One region of the Aeribacillus sp. FSL M8-0254 genome, then DNA from elsewhere that is predicted to be linked to it. Evidence: a T-box and tRNA genes for the amino acid it is inferred to sense, from the RefSeq annotation. Region 1 holds a T-box; the other regions hold tRNA genes.
What was found. A T-box is a leader RNA that pairs with one kind of tRNA and senses whether it is charged. The one in region 1 lies ahead of glyQ (glycine--tRNA ligase subunit alpha), so its partner is inferred to be a tRNA-Gly.
Positions count from the first base shown of each region.

Region 2: it encodes a tRNA-Gly, which carries the amino acid that the T-box ahead of glyQ (glycine--tRNA ligase subunit alpha) is inferred to sense. The anticodon was not compared.
Region 3: it encodes a tRNA-Gly, which carries the amino acid that the T-box ahead of glyQ (glycine--tRNA ligase subunit alpha) is inferred to sense. The anticodon was not compared.

Region 1 is NZ_JBBOZY010000001.1:2,642,783-2,649,154, reverse strand. Features, by position in the region: gene NSQ44_RS12875 (cytidine deaminase) at 1-261, shown strand, start outside; gene era (GTPase Era) at 254-1,159, shown strand; gene NSQ44_RS12865 (YqzL family protein) at 1,272-1,412, shown strand; gene recO (DNA repair protein RecO) at 1,443-2,195, shown strand; T-box leader at 2,312-2,485, shown strand; gene glyQ (glycine--tRNA ligase subunit alpha) at 2,555-3,445, shown strand; gene glyS (glycine--tRNA ligase subunit beta) at 3,438-5,501, shown strand; gene NSQ44_RS12845 (helix-turn-helix transcriptional regulator) at 6,269-6,372, shown strand, end outside.
Region 2 is NZ_JBBOZY010000001.1:97,602-103,973, forward strand. Features, by position in the region: rRNA gene NSQ44_RS00460 (23S ribosomal RNA) at 1-428, shown strand, start outside; rRNA gene rrf (5S ribosomal RNA) at 524-639, shown strand; tRNA gene NSQ44_RS00470 (tRNA-Val) at 662-737, shown strand; tRNA gene NSQ44_RS00475 (tRNA-Thr) at 892-964, shown strand; tRNA gene NSQ44_RS00480 (tRNA-Lys) at 1,566-1,641, shown strand; tRNA gene NSQ44_RS00485 (tRNA-Leu) at 1,649-1,731, shown strand; tRNA gene NSQ44_RS00490 (tRNA-Gly) at 1,738-1,809, shown strand; tRNA gene NSQ44_RS00495 (tRNA-Leu) at 1,817-1,905, shown strand; tRNA gene NSQ44_RS00500 (tRNA-Arg) at 1,911-1,987, shown strand; tRNA gene NSQ44_RS00505 (tRNA-Pro) at 1,992-2,068, shown strand; tRNA gene NSQ44_RS00510 (tRNA-Ala) at 2,079-2,151, shown strand; gene NSQ44_RS00515 (protein rep) at 2,229-2,561, shown strand; gene NSQ44_RS00520 (IS110 family transposase) at 3,219-4,439, shown strand; gene NSQ44_RS00525 (hypothetical protein) at 4,515-4,919, shown strand; gene NSQ44_RS00530 (prepilin peptidase) at 5,349-6,101, opposite strand; gene NSQ44_RS00535 (hypothetical protein) at 6,120-6,372, opposite strand, start outside.
Region 3 is NZ_JBBOZY010000001.1:183,265-189,636, forward strand. Features, by position in the region: rRNA gene NSQ44_RS00985 (23S ribosomal RNA) at 1-970, shown strand, start outside; rRNA gene rrf (5S ribosomal RNA) at 1,066-1,181, shown strand; tRNA gene NSQ44_RS00995 (tRNA-Asn) at 1,307-1,381, shown strand; tRNA gene NSQ44_RS01000 (tRNA-Thr) at 1,383-1,455, shown strand; tRNA gene NSQ44_RS01005 (tRNA-Glu) at 1,544-1,618, shown strand; tRNA gene NSQ44_RS01010 (tRNA-Val) at 1,620-1,695, shown strand; tRNA gene NSQ44_RS01015 (tRNA-Thr) at 1,791-1,863, shown strand; tRNA gene NSQ44_RS01020 (tRNA-Tyr) at 1,876-1,960, shown strand; tRNA gene NSQ44_RS01025 (tRNA-Gln) at 2,069-2,143, shown strand; tRNA gene NSQ44_RS01030 (tRNA-Lys) at 2,499-2,574, shown strand; tRNA gene NSQ44_RS01035 (tRNA-Gly) at 2,580-2,651, shown strand; gene NSQ44_RS01040 (tautomerase family protein) at 3,859-4,077, shown strand; gene NSQ44_RS01045 (MerR family transcriptional regulator) at 4,156-4,941, opposite strand; gene sigW (RNA polymerase sigma factor SigW) at 5,246-5,809, shown strand; gene NSQ44_RS01055 (anti-sigma factor family protein) at 5,824-6,372, shown strand, end outside.

The DNA of each region.
Region 1 (6,372 bases):
GCTTATTCCATGTGCAATTGTGCCGAGCGCACTGCTGTATATAAAGCGGTTTCAGAAGGTGAAAATGAATTCGCAGCTATTGCCATAGTTGCGGATACAAAGCGCCCTGTATCGCCATGCGGCGCTTGCAGGCAAGTCATAGCAGAGCTCTGTCCTAAAAATATGAAGGTGATTTTGGCGAATCTTAACGGAGACTATAACGAGCTAACAGTTGAACAACTATTACCAGAAGCATTTACATCGGAGGATTTACATGAATAAGACAAAATTTAAATCAGGATTTGTATCAATCATCGGCCGTCCGAATGTCGGCAAATCGACTTTTATTAACCGTGTAATCGGTCAAAAAATTGCGATTATGAGCGATAAACCTCAAACAACGAGAAACAAAATACAAGGGGTTTATACGACGGAAAACTCACAAATTATTTTTATCGACACTCCCGGTATTCATAAACCAAAGCATAAATTGGGCGATTTTATGATGAAAGTCGCTCAAAATACGCTCAAAGAAGTGGATCTAATTCTGTTTATGATTAATGCTGAAGAAGGATTAGGCCGCGGTGATGAATATATCATGGAACGATTGAAGGAAACCGATACTCCTGTATTTTTAGTTGTCAATAAAATCGATCGGGTTCATCCTGATGATTTATTGCCGCTTATTGACCAATACAGGGAAAAGTTCGAGTTTCAGGAAATTGTTCCAATTTCTGCCCTGCAAGGAAACAACATTGAAACGTTGCTAGGGCAAATTGAAGCGTATTTGCCGGAAGGTCCGCAATATTATCCTAGTGATCAGGTGACAGATCACCCGGAACGTTTTATCATTTCTGAACTAGTTCGCGAAAAAGTATTGCATTTGACAAGAGAAGAGATCCCGCATTCTGTTGCAGTTGTTGTTGATTCAATTGAAAAAAGAGAAAACCATGCAGTATATATAGCTGCAACAATTGTTGTGGAACGCAACTCTCAAAAAGGTATTATCATTGGGAAGCAAGGAAGAATGTTGAAAGAAATTGGGAAAAGGGCAAGGGTTGACATTGAAAACTTGCTCGGGTCAAAAGTCTTTTTAGAGCTGTGGGTCAAAGTGCAAAAAGATTGGAGAAATCGCCTGTCGCAATTGCGAGATTTTGGATTTAGGGAAGACGAATATTAATTGACTTGAAGGAAGTTAGAAATATTTTCAAAACATGAAAATGAGTCAAAAAGGCTATGATAACAATGAATTGGATATAGCTTAGGAACAACGACAGAAAGGTGGGGACAATATGTTAGATTTTACCTGGAAAGTATTCACGTTTACAGGTAATATTGACACATATCTCCTTTTTAAAGAGCTTGAAAAGGAGCGGACGAAAGATTGTCAAATGAAGGAAGAAGAGCGGACTGAGGTTGATCTCCCTGTTTAGAAGTGCTGTATCCAATAGGATGGTGGAGAAATGCTTGTAAAAACGGAAGGAATTGTCATTCGTACAACGGAATATGGTGAGACCAATAAAGTTGTTACAATATATACAAGGGAGTTGGGGAAAGTTGGTGTAATGGCACGGGGCGCAAATAAACCGAACAGCCGCCTCGCAGCTGTTACCCAACTTTTTACGTATGGAAATTTTTTGTATCATCAATCTTCTGGATTGGGCAATTTAAGCCAAGGAGAAATCATTTCCGCTTTTAGAGAGATTAAGGAAAATATTTTTTTGACTGCATATGCTTCATATATTGTAGAGCTCCTTGATAAAGGAACAGATGAAAAAGACAGAAACCCTTTTTTGTTTGAGCTCTTATTTCAAACACTTCATCTGCTGAATGAAGAAAAGGATGCGGAAATTTTGACCAATATATTTGAAATAAAGATGCTCAACGTTCTCGGTTTATATCCCGAATTAAACAAATGTGCAGTAAGCGGCGAAACAAACGGACCGTTTCATTTTTCATTAAAAGAAAACGGATTGATTTGCAGCCGCTGTTTTGAAAAAGATCCTTACAGGCTCAATATTTCTCAGAAGACAGTGAAGCTGTTGCGGCTGTTTTATTCTATTGACTTAAACCGCATTGGTCAAATATCCGTCTCCGCTGAGACAAAAAAAGAACTGAGATTTGTTCTTGATCAATATTATCAGGAATATGCAGGTTTATCGCTGAAATCGAAAAAATTTTTAAATCAGCTTGACAGTTTAAAAGAAATGTTGTAAACCATATACATGGATGTGAAACCTTTCAAATGAAGGATTTATCCCCCCTCATGCTGTTAGAAAAAGCGATTTAACGTCATGTAATGAGCGGAAATGATACATGTCAAATTGAATAATAAAATGCGATGAAGGAAAAGAGTACCTGCAATCTTCATAGAAAGCGACCTTAGGATGGTGCGAGCTAAGGTATGAGGATGCAGGGAACGGCGTTCCAGAGCAATAACGGTTTACGAGAGGCTGAAACGTTTTTCAGCAAATAGGGTGGAACCGCGGGTCATCCCGTCCCTATGCAACTTTGTTGCATTAGGGACGGTTTTTATTTTGTTCGAACATAACTTAATTGTGGAGGTGCATGATGAATGAACATTCAAGAAATGATTTTGACGCTGCAAAAGCATTGGGCCGATCATGGATGTATTTTGATGCAGGCATATGATGTAGAAAAAGGTGCCGGAACCATGAGCCCATACACATTTCTTCGCTCCATCGGGCCAGAACCATGGAATGTTGCTTATGTGGAGCCGTCAAGAAGACCTGCTGACGGAAGGTATGGGGAAAATCCGAACCGCCTTTATCAACACCATCAATTCCAAGTCATTATGAAGCCGTCTCCGAAAAACATACAAGAAATTTATTTAGATTCATTAAAGGCTCTTGGAATTGATCCGCTTGAACATGACATCCGCTTTGTGGAAGATAACTGGGAAAATCCTTCTCTCGGCTGCGCAGGGCTTGGCTGGGAAGTTTGGCTTGACGGAATGGAAATTACTCAATTCACGTATTTTCAGCAGGTCGGAGGACTGGAATGCAAACCGATTTCTGTTGAAATAACTTATGGAATAGAGCGTTTGGCGTCTTATATTCAAGAAAAAGAAAATGTATTTGACCTTGAATGGACAAACGGATTTACATATCGGGACATTTTTTATCAGCCTGAATATGAGCATTCCAAGTATACGTTCGAAACATCCGATACAAACATGCTATTTGAACTGTTTAATACGTATGAAAAAGAAGCGCACAGACAGATGGAATTAGGTCTCGTTCATCCAGCGTACGACTACGTTTTAAAATGCTCGCACACATTTAATTTGCTTGACGCAAAAGGAGCTATTTCTGTTACAGAACGAACCGGATATATTGGCAGAGTGAGAAAGCTGGCAAGAAAAGTTGCCAAAACGTTTTATGAAGAACGGGAAAAACTCGGTTTTCCAATGCTGAAAAACAAGGGGGCCGAAAATCATGAATAAACGGGATTTACTTATCGAAATCGGGCTTGAAGAAATGCCTGCCGGCGTCATCCTGTCTTCGATTGATCAGCTGGCTGACAAAGTAGGAGCTTGGCTGGATGAACATCGCATTTCTTACGCCAAAATAAAAAAATATTCAACTCCTAGACGTCTTGCCGTCCTTGTAGAGGATGTAAATGAAAAACAGGAAGATTTGCTTGGCGAAGCAAAAGGACCGGCAAAAAAGATTGCGGTTGATGAGAATGGAAATTGGACAAAAGCAGCGTTAGGCTTTGCACGGAGCCAAGGAGCTTCCACAAACGACATATCCTTTAAAGAAGTAAACGGTGTTGAGTACGCTTTTGTTCAAACATTTCAAAAAGGGAAAGAAACGAAAGAACTGCTCCCTGGGTTAGAAGAGATTATTCAAACCATCCATTTTCCGAAAAATATGCGTTGGGGAAATTGGAATCTTCGCTATATCCGTCCGATCCAATGGTTAGTTGTCTTATTTGGACAAGACATCATTCCGTTTTCCATTACCGATGTTCCGACAGGAAATGTTACGTATGGCCATCGCTTTTTAGGAACGAAAGCGGAAATTTCCACTCCACGCGATTATGAAAATACTTTGTTGAACCAGTTTGTTGTCGCCGATTATGAAAAACGAAAACAAATGATCATTCAACAGCTGGAGGAACTGGAAAGAAAGGAAAACTGGATCATCCCTGTTGATGAAGATTTGCTCGAGGAAGTTACAAACTTGGTGGAATATCCGACCGCCCTGTACGGTTCATTCGAAGACCAGTTTTTAACATTGCCTGAAGAAGTGTTAGTGACGACGATGAAGGAGCATCAGCGATATTTTCCTGTCAAAAATAAAGATGGAAAGCTGCTTCCGTTTTTTGTTACCGTAAAAAACGGGAATGATCAAAACATTGAAACGATTGCCAAGGGGAATGAAAAGGTCCTTCGGGCAAGACTTTCCGATGCAAATTTCTTCTACGAAGAAGACAAAAAGCTTGCCATCGATACCGCACTGGAGAAGCTTGAAAAAATTGTTTTTCATGAAGAACTGGGCTCCATCGGTGACAAGGTTCGCCGAATTGTAAAATTATCAGAAAAGCTTAGCGAAAAGCTTGAATGCTCCAATGAGGAGAAAGCTTATATTAAACGGACTGCTTCCATTTGCAAATTTGACATTGTTACGCAAATGGTTTATGAATTTCCTGAGCTTCAAGGAATTATGGGAGAAAAATACGCTCTTTTAAAGGGTGAACAGGAAGAGGTTGCAAAAGGAATAAATGAGCATTATATGCCGCGGCATGCTTCCGACAAGACGCCTGAAACGTTGAGCGGAGCCATTGTAGGGCTTGCGGACAAGCTGGATACAATTGCAGGATTTTTTTCGATCGGTTTGATTCCAACTGGCTCACAAGATCCGTATGCATTAAGAAGACAGGCAAGCGGCATTGTTCAAATTCTTCGAGCCAAACAATGGCGGCTTGAATTGGAGGAATTGTTCGACCTTGCTATAAATGTATATGGTTTAGAAAATAAAGACAATTTGAGAAAAGAATTGCTGTCGTTCTTCCAAATGAGAGTCAAATTTGCGCTTCATGAAGAAAATGTCCGCCATGATATAATTGAATCGGTATTACAATCCAATTACCATGAAGTTAATGCATATTTTGAGCGGGCTGCCGTTCTGTCAGAAGAAAGCCAAAAGGGTGACTTTAAAGAAGTAATTGAATCGCTGTCTCGTGTTGTCAACATCTCGTCTAAGGGCCAAGAGGGCAATATTAAAGAAGACCTGTTCGAGAAGGAAGAAGAAAAAACATTGTATCAAGCGTATTTACGGCTTGAAGAAAATTTTGTAAAATTGCAAAAAGAGGGTAATTTTAAAGAAGCATTTTTGGAAATGAAAGCTTTAAAGCCGGTGATTGATCGTTATTTTGATAATATTATGGTAATGGCAGAGGATGAATCGGTTAAACAAAACAGGCTGTCCCAAATGGTACAATTAACAAAGATAATCACATCTTTTGCCAAAGTGAATGAAATTATCGTAAAATAAATGCAAATGGACGATTATCCCGAGGATAATCGTCTTTCCTTGTGCGCCCGGCATGGGTGTAATCTATAGGGTGAAAGTCCCGAGCTGCGAAGGCAGAAGTAGCAGTTAGCTTAACGCAAGGGTGTCCGTGGTGACGCGGAATCTGAAGGAAGCGAGCGGCAAACTTTAAGGTCTCTCGGAACACGAACTTCATATGAGGCTAGGTATCACTGGGTGAGTTTGCAAGACAAAACAAAGCCCTTTCTGCCGAAGGTGATACAGAGTAAATGAAGCAGATGGATGGAAGGAAAGATTACACTCTTACCCGGGGAGGTCTGGCTGGCACGCCAAGTAACCTTGGTAACCTATCTAGTGATAGATAGCTGAACAGTCAGAAGTCAGCAGAGGTCATAGTATTAGTTGGTCTAGAACAACTAAGAAGGACCGAACAATTAAGAGAGAATAGCCCTTGGCATTCAGTGAGTCATGATGAACACAGAAAACGTAGTACCTCACTTGAGGGAGGAAGCGGTGAATCCCGTGGGAGATCTCTTGGAGGGTGGAGTGACCACTGGCATAAAGAGAACAGCTATTCACGGAAGTTATAAAGACTTGCGTCAATTATCTTAATTGAACCGCCGTATACGGAACCGTACGTACGGTGGTGTGAGAGGACGGGAGTTAATCGCTCCCTCCTACTCGATTCGCCGTAATGAGCAATAGAAAACCTTTTCAAAATATTGAAATCATATATAATATTTTTATAATGCAGCCTCTTTTTCAAGGTGGTGAGGACAATAGAGCTTAATAAACGGCAAGAACAAATATTGCAAATCGTTAAGGAGCATGGGCCAATTACAGGTGAGCATATTGCAGATCGTTTAAACTTGAC
Region 2 (6,372 bases), 2.5 Mb from region 1:
TCCACATCGACGGGGAGGTTTGGCACCTCGATGTCGGCTCATCGCATCCTGGGGCTGTAGTCGGTCCCAAGGGTTGGGCTGTTCGCCCATTAAAGCGGTACGCGAGCTGGGTTCAGAACGTCGTGAGACAGTTCGGTCCCTATCCGTCGCGGGCGCAGGAAATTTGAGAGGAGCTGTCCTTAGTACGAGAGGACCGGGATGGACGCACCGCTGGTGTACCAGTTGTCCCGCCAGGGGCACCGCTGGGTAGCTATGTGCGGAAGGGATAAGCGCTGAAAGCATCTAAGCGTGAAGCCCCCCTCAAGATGAGATTTCCCATCGCGAAAAGCGAGTAAGATCCCTTGAAGATGACGAGGTAGATAGGTCCGAGGTGGAAGCGTGGTGACACGTGGAGCTGACGGATACTAATCGATCGAGGACTTAACCAAGTAAGAGCATCTATTCGTGAAAGAAACGTTATCTAGTTTTGAAAGAATGACATTCCGATGTCATTTGACAACAGGAAGGAAAACAGAAAAGGCTGCTTGGTGGCAATGGCGAAGAGGTCACACCCGTTCCCATCCCGAACACGGAAGTTAAGCTCTTCAGCGCCGATGGTAGTGAGGGTTTGTCCCTTGTGAGAGTAGGACGCTGCCAGGCTGCCTTTATTTAATTGTTTTTAGGAGGATTAGCTCAGCTGGGAGAGCACTTGCCTTACAAGCAAGGGGTCGGCGGTTCGATCCCGTCATCCTCCACCATCTTGCATGCTCGTGCAGCTCAATTGGAGAGCATGTTCTGTCTTCTTTGATTATACTTCAGCGTACTACATTGAGATTCTTCTTAAGCAAGCTTACTTTCATTGGAATAACAATTTAAGCAAAGGAAAAAACTGAGTATTGAAGTTGTTATTATGCCGGTGTAGCTCAATTGGCAGAGCAACTGACTTGTAATCAGTAGGTTGGGGGTTCGATTCCTCTCGCCGGCATCATTTTAGTTGTTTTATTATGAATATGTCTTTCAATCAGTTGTCAGACAAGCAATGCTTCATCAAATTTGTGGCAGGTTGTTTTGCCCTGATGTCATTGATCGTTTTCCCAATAGTTAAGACAGAAGAGACAGCTGAAAAAATATTTTTGATCATGAGCCATTGCTCAGCAGGTAGTGCAACGAGCAAGGCTTCATCGAATAAGCGACGAGTTGTCCCGACGCATCCAACATCCTCGAAAAGACTGGCAGAGGAAGGGACATCTGACAAATTTAAAATGAATTAGAAGAATAAGTTTTTTATGAGCCATTAGCTCAGTCGGTAGAGCAACGAGCAAGGCTTCATCGAATAAGCGACGAGTTGTCCCGACGCATCCAACATCCTCGAAAAGACTGGCAGAGGAAGGGACATCTGACAAATGAAAAATGGATTAGAAGAAAAAAATTTTTTATGAGCCATTAGCTCAGTCGGTAGTGCAACGAGCAAGGCTTCATCGAATAAGCGACGAGTTGTCCCGACGCATCCAACATCCTCGAAAAGACTGGCAGAGGAAGGGACATCTGACAAATGAAAAATGGATTAGGAGAAAAAAATTTTTTATGAGCCATTAGCTCAGTCGGTAGAGCATCTGACTTTTAATCAGAGGGTCGGAGGTTCGAATCCTCCATGGCTCACCATTTTGACGCGGGTGTGGCGGAATTGGCAGACGCACTAGAATCAGGATCTAGCGCCTTTATGGCGTGGGGGTTCAAGTCCCTCCACCCGCATCATATGCGGAAGTAGTTCAGTGGTAGAACACCACCTTGCCAAGGTGGGGGTCGCGGGTTCGAATCCCGTCTTCCGCTTTTCTCTGCCGGGGTGGCGGAATTGGCAGACGCACAGGACTTAAAATCCTGCGGTAGGTGACTACCGTACCGGTTCAAGTCCGGTCCTCGGCACCATATTTGCGCCCGTAGCTCAATTGGATAGAGCGTTTGACTACGGATCAAAAGGTTAGGGGTTCGACTCCTCTCGGGCGCGCCATATACGGGAAGTAGCTCAGCTTGGTAGAGCACATGGTTTGGGACCATGGGGTCGCAGGTTCGAATCCTGTCTTCCCGACCAGGAATTTAAAGGGGCCTTAGCTCAGCTGGGAGAGCGCCTGCTTTGCACGCAGGAGGTCAGCGGTTCGATCCCGCTAGGCTCCATCCAAATATTTATTCATACAACCAATTCCAATAATCCGCTGAACCTTAGGGAGATTCCTAAGGTTTTTTTATTGCCCATGAAAAATGGACATGCCTGGCGCAGGTCGTTAAAAATTGCATATCACAATAAATTGATTGTTGAGGAAGCCAATCGGCGATATCATTGTGCTTGGTTATTTCTCACACTGACAGTTCGGAATGTCGAGGGAGGAGAGCTTCGCCAAACGATTTCCGATATGATGAAGGGGTTTAATCGTTTGACGAAGTACAAGCGATTTGATGCAGCCGTCCTTGGGTATTTTCGAGCTTTAGAAATCACGAAAAATCATGAAGAACATACATATCATCCACATTTTCATGTGTTATTACCAGTAAAGAAAAGTTATTTCACCAGGCAAGTTATATATTAGTCAAAAAGATTGGACAAGCCTTTGGAAAAAGGCAATGGATATTTGCCATTTTCCATTACGATCATTATCTCAAACTTTATTCATCAAGAGTATGTTTACAATATTTCAACGAATATATACGCAAAAATTTTCATAACGATTATTGTAAACGTAATATATATATTCATCATTGTTAAAAAAAATATCATCGATTCCAAAAAGGCGCTATTATTGTGTATGTTTTTAATCGTAATAAATGCTCTAGTTTTATTCATTAATTTCAATTCACTATAAAAAACGATTCAGAGGAACTTGGATAAAATTTTCTTCATTCTTGAATATATGAGAGGATAGGAAAATGGGTAATGAAATAAAAATGTATTTTTCTCATCACAAACCAATTTATGTTATACTTGCTGCAATCATGATAGACCCCCATGCCGAAAAAAATTCGGCACCATCGGAAGGATGAAAACGAATATTGTCGAAATAACTCCTTGCAGCTGGGGTCATGAGGTCGATGCATCTATGGTACGCAAGAGTCCGAAAGATAGACGGACCCCAGTAGCCTGGTGCACCACGGAATGTCGCTCCCGAGTTGGGAAGCACGCAGGATAGAATGCTTCGTCATAGGCTACTGCACCAGCTGAAGATGAAATGAAGCAGGGAGGGAAAGCGATGAAGGTATTATATGAACGTTGTTGTGGAGTAGACGTGCATAAAAAATCCATTACCGCTTGTACCATCACCCCTGAAGGAAAAGAAATACGAACATTCGGTACCATGACCGATGAATTGCTGGAGTTTGTGAACTGGTTGAAAGAAAAAGGGGTGACGCACGTGGCGATGGAATCGACAAGCGTGTACTGGAAACCGTTGTACAATTTGCTCGAACTCGAACAAATCGAAACGCTTGTCGTCAATGCCCGGCATATTAAAGCAGTTCCTGGACGGAAGACGGATATGAAGGATGCCGAGTGGATCGCCAACTTGCTTCGCCATGGATTGTTGAAAGGAAGTTATATTCCGGACCGAGCCCAACGAGAACTGCGAGAACTCGTTCGATATCGTCGCAGTTTGATCGAAGAAAGAGCGCGGGAATTGAATCGGATTCAAAAAGTATTGGAAGGAGCGAACATCAAGTTGTCGTCCGTTGTTTCCGATATCAATGGGGCATCGGCACGAAAAATGATTCGTGCGTTGATCGAAGGGAAAAACGATCCGATGGTCATCGCTCAGCTCGCAAAAGGGAAATTGAAACAAAAAGTGGAAGAACTCCAGCGCGCATTACACGGGGTAATCGGCCCTCATCAACGGATGATGTTAGCCGAACAATGGCGGCATGTGGAATACCTAGATGAAGCGATTGCGCGATTAGATCAGGAGATCGAGGAGAGAACGCGCCCTTTTGAAGAAGCGCTGGAGCTCTTAGATACGATTCCGGGAGTCGGGCGGAAAAGTGCGGAACAAATTTTGGCGGAAATCGGAACCGATATGAGTCGCTTTGCATCAGCGAGCCATCTGGCATCGTGGGCAGGCATGGCACCAGGAAACTACGAGAGTGCGGGGAAACGGTTATCAAGCCGAACGAGGAAAGGGAACAAGAAGCTGAGAGCGTGTTTAGTAGAATGTGCCCGTGCCGCCGCGAGAAAGAAGGATACGTATTTATCCGCGAAATATCACCGCATAGCCGCAAGAAGAGGGGCGAATCGAGCGAGTATGGCAGTTGGACGAACGATATTAGAAATCATCTATTACCTGTTAACTCGGAAGGAACCGTATAAAGAATTAGGGGCAGACTATTGGGATCGTCAACGGGAAGCAAAGATCGTGCGTCAAACGGTGAAGAAATTAGAGGGGTTAGGGTACGAAGTGAAGTTAGAAAAAGTGGGTGCATAAGGGAATTAAACCATATATAAACTTTAATACCTTCCTTTGGAAATTATATTCCAAAGGCTAGGTGGGGGTTGTTTTTTGCCAAATTTTGTTTTCAGGATAGGATGCGGACTGCAATATTTCATACTTAGCAATGAGAATATGAAGTCTGTACAGGATGCTTTATCGGAAGAATCGGAGTCATTGATTTTCCAAAGCTTCTCTGTCGATATCATTGCCCTAATTGCCTTGCTATATTATATTTTTTGCTCTGCTGCTTCAATCATGAAAGATGGAGTTTTTGAAAAAAATAAAAGCACCCGTAAAATGATTTTACATAAAATATACGCTTCTTATTTGTTCGTATTTATTTGCAACGGAATCATTGTATTATCGACTAGCATAATCGTTATCATACTTTATGGATTTCATCATGATATTTTTTATCATGCATTGTTATTACTTATTGCGAAGTCCTATACCGCAATTTTTTATGTAACATGATCTATGTTTTTGGCTGTTCTATTCAAAAAGTATATGTTTATTTTTACCATACTTTTTGTTGTGGAGATTGCAAAAATTGCGGTTTTTGCATTTCTGCGTAAATTTGCTGTTTTTGATTACGTTATATTCAATCATTTAGATATTTCTTCTTATTTTCATTTGCCGTCTTCGGGAATTGATAAGGGATATAACATAGTATTTTCCATTGCCATATATTTAGCGTATATATTCCTTCTGCAAGCTTTGAGTGTTTATATATTCAACAAGAAAAGAGAGCGTGTAACCGATTAATTAACATTTATCGTTGTTATGGATGGCATTATCACCATTGTAAAGATTTTGAAAAGGCCGTTTAGCTCGCTAGGATAGCTGTTAAAAATACTTTGGCTTCATATCAAAAGAAAAGTCAGACCTGTTCTCTTTTGTCCATTATATGATTAACTGAATATACCAATGGAAAATTTCCGTTTCATAAAAATATGAAAGCACGGCTCCAATACTTATGAAAGGTCCGAATGGTATCGCCGATTTACGGCTTAATTGTTTCGTGATGATGCCAAATAAACCGAATAATGCACCAATCAAGGTAGACAGGAAAAAAGCTAATAAAACTCCTTTAAGACCTAAAGCATATCCTAAAACAGCAAATAGTTTAATATCTCCGCCTCCCATTCCGCCATTGCTTACAATGGCAATGAAATAAAGAAGGATAAAACCGACAGTCATTCCAATTATCGAATCATACCAAGGATGAAGCGGAATCCAGGTCCGCAGGAGAACAAATAGAACGAAGAAAAAGATTAAAATTCGATTCGGAATCAATTTGTAAGATAAATCACTCACCGTAATAATGATCAGGAGTGAAACAAAGGGTAGTGCTACTAAAAGCTCCTTGCTAAATCCAATTTTATAAAAACTAAAAACAAATAGTAAACCTGTAAACAGCTCCATCACGGGGTAAATAGCCGAAATCGGTACACGGCAGCTGCGGCATTTTCCTTTCTGAAGCACATATGAAAAGATGGGTATTAATTCATACCAGGATAAGAAATGGCCACAATGCGGGCAGTGCGACCTCGGCTGAACGATTGAGCGTTTTTTCGGGACGCGAAGACCGACAACATTAAAAAAAGACCCGAAAATGATTCCGATAACAAAGAAAAAAAGGTAAACGAAAACCATTGCCAAACTCCTCGTACATTAGTATTTAGGGCTGTTTTTACCATTTTGCGATTCCTTATTTGTTTCTGATGAATGACTTTTATCTGCTGAATCAAAATAAAAAGTAGTTAATTGAATTTCCATTGTAATGGTTTGATTCGTTTCGTCCTCTAAAAGCTCCTTTTCTCCCGGTTTTGTGAATGAAAGGACGTCCACTCGGGTGATTCGCTCCAATTTTTCTATTTCTTGTAGGAATTGTAAAAAATGTTTGAAATCTGGTGAAACAACCGAC
Region 3 (6,372 bases), 2.5 Mb from region 1:
TAGCGAAATTCCTTGTCGGGTAAGTTCCGACCCGCACGAAAGGCGTAACGATCTGGGCACTGTCTCAACGAGAGACTCGGTGAAATTATAGTACCTGTGAAGATGCAGGTTACCCGCGACAGGACGGAAAGACCCCGTGGAGCTTTACTGCAGCCTGATATTGAATGTGGGTACAGCTTGTACAGGATAGGTAGGAGCCAGAGACGCGTGAGCGCCAGCTTGCGCTGAGGCGACGGTGGGATACTACCCTGGCTGTACTGACATTCTAACCCGCGCCCCTGATCGGGGCGGGAGACAGTGTCAGGTGGGCAGTTTGACTGGGGCGGTCGCCTCCTAAAAGGTAACGGAGGCGCCCAAAGGTTCCCTCAGAATGGTTGGAAATCATTCGGAGAGTGCAAAGGCAGAAGGGAGCTTGACTGCGAGACCTACAAGTCGAGCAGGGACGAAAGTCGGGCTTAGTGATCCGGTGGTTCCGCATGGAAGGGCCATCGCTCAACGGATAAAAGCTACCCCGGGGATAACAGGCTGATCTCCCCCAAGAGTCCACATCGACGGGGAGGTTTGGCACCTCGATGTCGGCTCATCGCATCCTGGGGCTGTAGTCGGTCCCAAGGGTTGGGCTGTTCGCCCATTAAAGCGGTACGCGAGCTGGGTTCAGAACGTCGTGAGACAGTTCGGTCCCTATCCGTCGCGGGCGCAGGAAATTTGAGAGGAGCTGTCCTTAGTACGAGAGGACCGGGATGGACGCACCGCTGGTGTACCAGTTGTCCCGCCAGGGGCACCGCTGGGTAGCTATGTGCGGAAGGGATAAGCGCTGAAAGCATCTAAGCGTGAAGCCCCCCTCAAGATGAGATTTCCCATCGCGAAAAGCGAGTAAGATCCCTTGAAGATGACGAGGTAGATAGGTCCGAGGTGGAAGCGTGGTGACACGTGGAGCTGACGGATACTAATCGATCGAGGACTTAACCAAGTAAGAGCATCTATTCGTGAAAGAAACGTTATCTAGTTTTGAAAGAATGACATTCCGATGTCATTTGACAACAGGAAGGAAAACAGAAAAGGCTGCTTGGTGGCAATGGCGAAGAGGTCACACCCGTTCCCATCCCGAACACGGAAGTTAAGCTCTTCAGCGCCGATGGTAGTGAGGGTTTGTCCCTTGCGAGAGTAGGACGCTGCCAGGCTGCCTTTAAATTCTTTTTGAAAGCTGGGCTTATTGTAGAGAACCATACAAGAGTACATTCTTTTGAAATCATTTTGATATACTGATTGAGCTGTATGTGAACCAAAATATGGTTTATTAAAATATTCCGCAGTAGCTCAGTGGTAGAGCATTCGGCTGTTAACCGAACGGTCGCAGGTTCGAATCCTGCCTGCGGAGCCATGCTTCCATAGCTCAGTTGGTAGAGCACTTCCATGGTAAGGAAGAGGTCACCGGTTCGAGCCCGGTTGGAAGCTTTTCAAAAGCAAATCTTTTCTTGATTTCTATCTATGCCATGTGCTAAAATGTCAAATGTCGGTTGTCATTAAGTTATGAAAATGAAATGGCCCGTTGGTCAAGTGGTTAAGACACCGCCCTTTCACGGCGGTAACACGGGTTCGAATCCCGTACGGGTCACCATGGAGGATTAGCTCAGCTGGGAGAGCACTTGCCTTACAAGCAAGGGGTCGGCGGTTCGATCCCGTCATCCTCCACCATGTACTAAACAAGCTTTTCTTAAGCAAGTTTTATGAGGCTGGCATAACAATTTAAACAAAGGTAAAAACTGAGTGTGATCTAAAGTATTTATTGCGCCGGTGTAGCTCAATTGGTAGAGCAACTGACTTGTAATCAGTAGGTTGGGGGTTCGATTCCTCTCGCCGGCATTTTTAATAATCGGAGGGGTAGCGAAGTGGCTAAACGCGGCGGACTGTAAATCCGCTCCCTTAGGGTTCGGCGGTTCGAATCCGTCCCCCTCCACCATGCCGAAGAATGTTATGAAACATTGAAATCACATTAAACAACAAAATGTTGTATAAAGTGATTTTTTTATTGGTACAATATAATTAGTCAAGAGATGAATGGTGATATTGGGCTATAGCCAAGCGGTAAGGCAACGGACTTTGACTCCGTGATGCGCTGGTTCGAATCCAGCTAGCCCAGCCATTTATTATAAAAAGACAGTTCATGTCTGTTCTTTTTTTTGTAAAAATGTTAGATAGAAAGTAAGATTTAACTAGATTTTACAAAGGGCGAAGCCTCGTCGAATAAGCAACGAGTTGTCCCAACGCATCCAGCATCCTCGAAAGATCAGGAAGAGGAAGGGACATCTGACAAATGAAAAATGGATTAGAAGAAAAAAATTTTTTTACGAGCCATTAGCTCAGTCGGTAGAGCAACGAGCAAGGCTTCATCGAATAGGCGACGAGTTGTCCCGACGCATCTAACATCCTCGAAAGATCAGGAAGAGGAAGGGACATCTGACAAATGAAAAATGGATTAGAAGAAAAAATTTTTTTATGAGCCATTAGCTCAGTCGGTAGAGCATCTGACTTTTAATCAGAGGGTCGGAGGTTCGAATCCTCCATGGCTCACCATTTGTGCGGAAGTAGTTCAGTGGTAGAACACCACCTTGCCAAGGTGGGGGTCGCGGGTTCGAGTCCCGTCTTCCGCTTTTAAATTCAATAGGGAAAATTTTATAAAATGAGATGAACTTAATTCCTGACAAGAAATTGTCAGGATTTTTTTTATGTGCGCCCGGCATGTACATGAACTATAGGGTGTAAGTCCCGAACCCCGAAGACAGAAGTAGAGGTTAGCTCAACGAAAGGGTGTCCGTGGTGACGCGGAATCTGAAGGAAGCTGGAGGCAAAACACCGGTCCGAGGAACACGAACCTCATATAAGGCTAGGTATGATTGAGTGAGTTTGCCAAACAAAACAAAGCTCTTTCTGTCGAAGGTCATATCGAGTAAATGAGGCGGATAGATGGTGTGAAAGTGCATGTATTTACCCGGGGAGGCGCTATTTGCAGTGCTTTTGTAGTTTCGCTGCCCCAGTGAAAGTGCATGTACTTACCCGGGGAGGTCTGGCGGATAGGTGAAATACTCTTCATAACCTACTTAGTGATAAGTAGCTGAACCGTCAGAAGTCAGCAGAGGTCATAGTATTAGTTGGTCTAGAACAACTAAGAAGGACCGAACAATTAAGAGAGAATAGCCCTTGGCATTCAGTGAGTCATGATGAACACAGGAAACGTAGTACCTCACTTGAGGGAGGAAGCGGTGAATCCCGTGGGAGACCTCTTGGAGGGTGGAGTGACCACTGGCATAAAGAGAACAGCTATTCACGGAAGTTATAAAGACTTGCGTCAATTATCTTAATTGAACCGCCGTATACGGAACCGTACGTACGGTGGTGTGAGAGGACGGGAGTTAATCGCTCCCTCCTACTCGATTTGAAAATGTTACTAATCCCTTCGATTATATCTAATCCTCGCTTTTGAATCTCAAAATAATGATATGTAGGAGCATTCTCCTTTTTAGTCCCATAACAGCCTTTTAAATTTGGATATACCATTGAAGGCGAATTGTATTTTTCCTTTTAGGATTGGTAATGCGGTTGTTCCGAAATGGAACCATGATTTTTTGGTTGATTTTAAAAATTAGTCTCTTTTCCAGAAGATTGTTTCTGTAGAGGATGATTTGTGTAAAACATTTTGCATAATGGACTGCCCAGCAAAGGTTTTTACGGGTGTTGTGACGAAGTATATCGACAAACTTCTGTCTTGTTTCATTTTTTGAAATAGCACAGATCCGGATGAGGACGAATAAATTTCGACACCATTTATAAATTCAAACGGCTTAAAGGAGTTGTGATTCGATGCCTTTTATCAACGTAAAGCTGGCTAAAGGAAGAACCGCAGAACAGAAACAGCAGTTTACTGAGGCAATAACAAAAGCAGCAGCGCAAATACTAAACGTGAAAGAAGAATGGGTTACAGTAGTTTTCGATGAATATGAGAGAGATAATTGGGCTTCCGGTGGAACACTTCACTCGATAAAATTTGGGGAAGGTTTCGGGAAAATGGGAGCTGAATGAATATCCATCATCCTGTAATTCAAAGATAAAAAATGACCTCCCCAATTGGAAAAGGGGAGGTGAAGTTTTTTCATTTGCCTAAAGTCGGTCAATATTTTCATCTTGGAGAAACCCAGCTTTCATCGCATAATGTTCCATCACTTGCTGAAGCCACTCCTCTTCCTCCTGTGTAAATGGAGATGGCAATTTATTTTCAAAAGTTTTAATTTCAGCTTCATCTAAATTCCCGATAGCACTAATTAATTCTTTTCCGATAAATTCTAATATTGTTTTCATATATTTTTCGACTAACGCTTCTACCTCAGGATCATCGACAGGTCTTCCTGCCAATCTTTTTGTTTCTTGGGATAATTGGATGTATTCTTTGTCAAGGGAGATCATTACCTCTTCAGGCTGATCAAAAAGCTTTTCAGCTACTTCTTTTGATGTATAATGTTCTAACCATTTGCGCTGTTCTTTTTCTGTTTGTATGCTCTGAATAAGACTCATTAAAACATTGCTATCCACTTCTTTTTCTTCTTCTAAAATCGTGAGAATTCGTTTAATGGCTTTGAGCACTTCTTCAATATGTTCCTTTCGTTCTTCAAGCGCTTCTTTTTGGAACTGTAAAGTTTCCTTTAAGTTTAAATCGAAGTTGGTTTCATTCATTAACTCTTTGATTTGTTCTAAACTGTATCCTAAAAATTTAAGACTGACTATTTTTTGAAGTGTCAATACATCATGAGCAGAGTATAATCGGTGTCCAGAACGAGGATTTTTTTTCGGTTTGAGCAGTCCAATTTGATCATAATAATGCAATGTTCGGATTGTTGTTCCCGTCTTTTTAGAAAATTCGCCAATCGTAAAGTAAGTCTCTTCCTTCATTTTAACATCGCCCCCAAAATACTTATCTTTATAAACCTATTGTGATCATAATACCTAACGCGGCGTGAGGTGCAACCCCTCTGAAAAAATTTGTAATGTCATTTTTCATTATGACAAGTTGGACGTTTCTTTATAAAAAGCCCAGAAATGGGAATAAGAAAGGTTTTTGCTACAAAAGGAAAAAATTTTTCTTGCAGATGAAAACATAAATTCCTAAAATTTGCTAGAATAGATGTATAAAAAAATGAAACCTTTGGGGAACGAATTCGTATCATGATGTACCCGCAACTGCGGAGGTAGAAAAATGGAAGAATTTATAAATAAAAAGATCAAACAAATTAAAAAAGGCGACCAAAATGCATTTGCAGAAGTTGTTGAATTATATAAAGATAAAATTTTTCAACTTTGTTATCGAATGCTGGGAAACGCCCATGAAGCTGAGGACATAGCACAGGAAGCATTTATAAGAGTGTATATGAACATCCATTCATTTGATATGAACAAAAAATTTTCTACATGGATTTATCGGATTGCAACCAATTTATCGATTGATCGTATTCGGAAAAAGAAACCGGACTATTATTTAGATGCAGAAGTTGCGGGGACTGATGGCTTAACAATGTACTCCCAAGTATCATCTGATATTGCAATGCCTGAAAAAGAAGTTGAAGCAATTGAACTGCAAGAAACGATTCAAAAAGAAATTTTAAAACTGCCAGATAAATATCGATCAGTCATCGTATTGAGATATATTGAGGAGCTATCCTTGCAAGAAATCGCAGAGATATTGGAACTTCCAGTCGGAACAGTTAAAACAAGAATACACCGGGGACGGGAGGCTTTACGCAAACAATTAAGGCATTTGTGATTGGGGTGAGTAAGATGAAATGTCCTAAGCATGTAGTGGAGATGATCCATAAGTATTTGGACGGGGATTTGCATGAGGATGAAGGTCGTGAGTTAAAAAAACACTTGCAATCCTGTGAGGATTGCAAGGCACATTATCAAGAATTGGAAAAAGCTGTAGCGTTTGTCAAGAGTATCTCACATGTTGAAGCACCGGCAGATTTTACGCAAAAGGTGTTAGAAAAACTGCCAAAAGAAAAGCGTACGGTCTCAACTAGACGCTGGTTCCGAAATCATCCTTTCTTTTCAGCCGCTGCACTATTTGTTATTCTAATGACTGGAAGTTTATTTGCTTCTTATGAAGAAAGCCAATTCAGCGTAACAAAGTATGATAATTTGGTTGTTGACAACCGTACTGTTATTGTGCCTGAAGGAGAAACGGTGAAAGGTGATATTACTGTTAAAAACGGTGATATTAAAATAGAAGGAAAAGTTGAAGGAAATGTAACGGTGATTAACGGAGACCAATATTTGGCTTCTGCCGGTCAAGTTACCGGAGAGGTTGAGGAAATAAACGAATTGTTT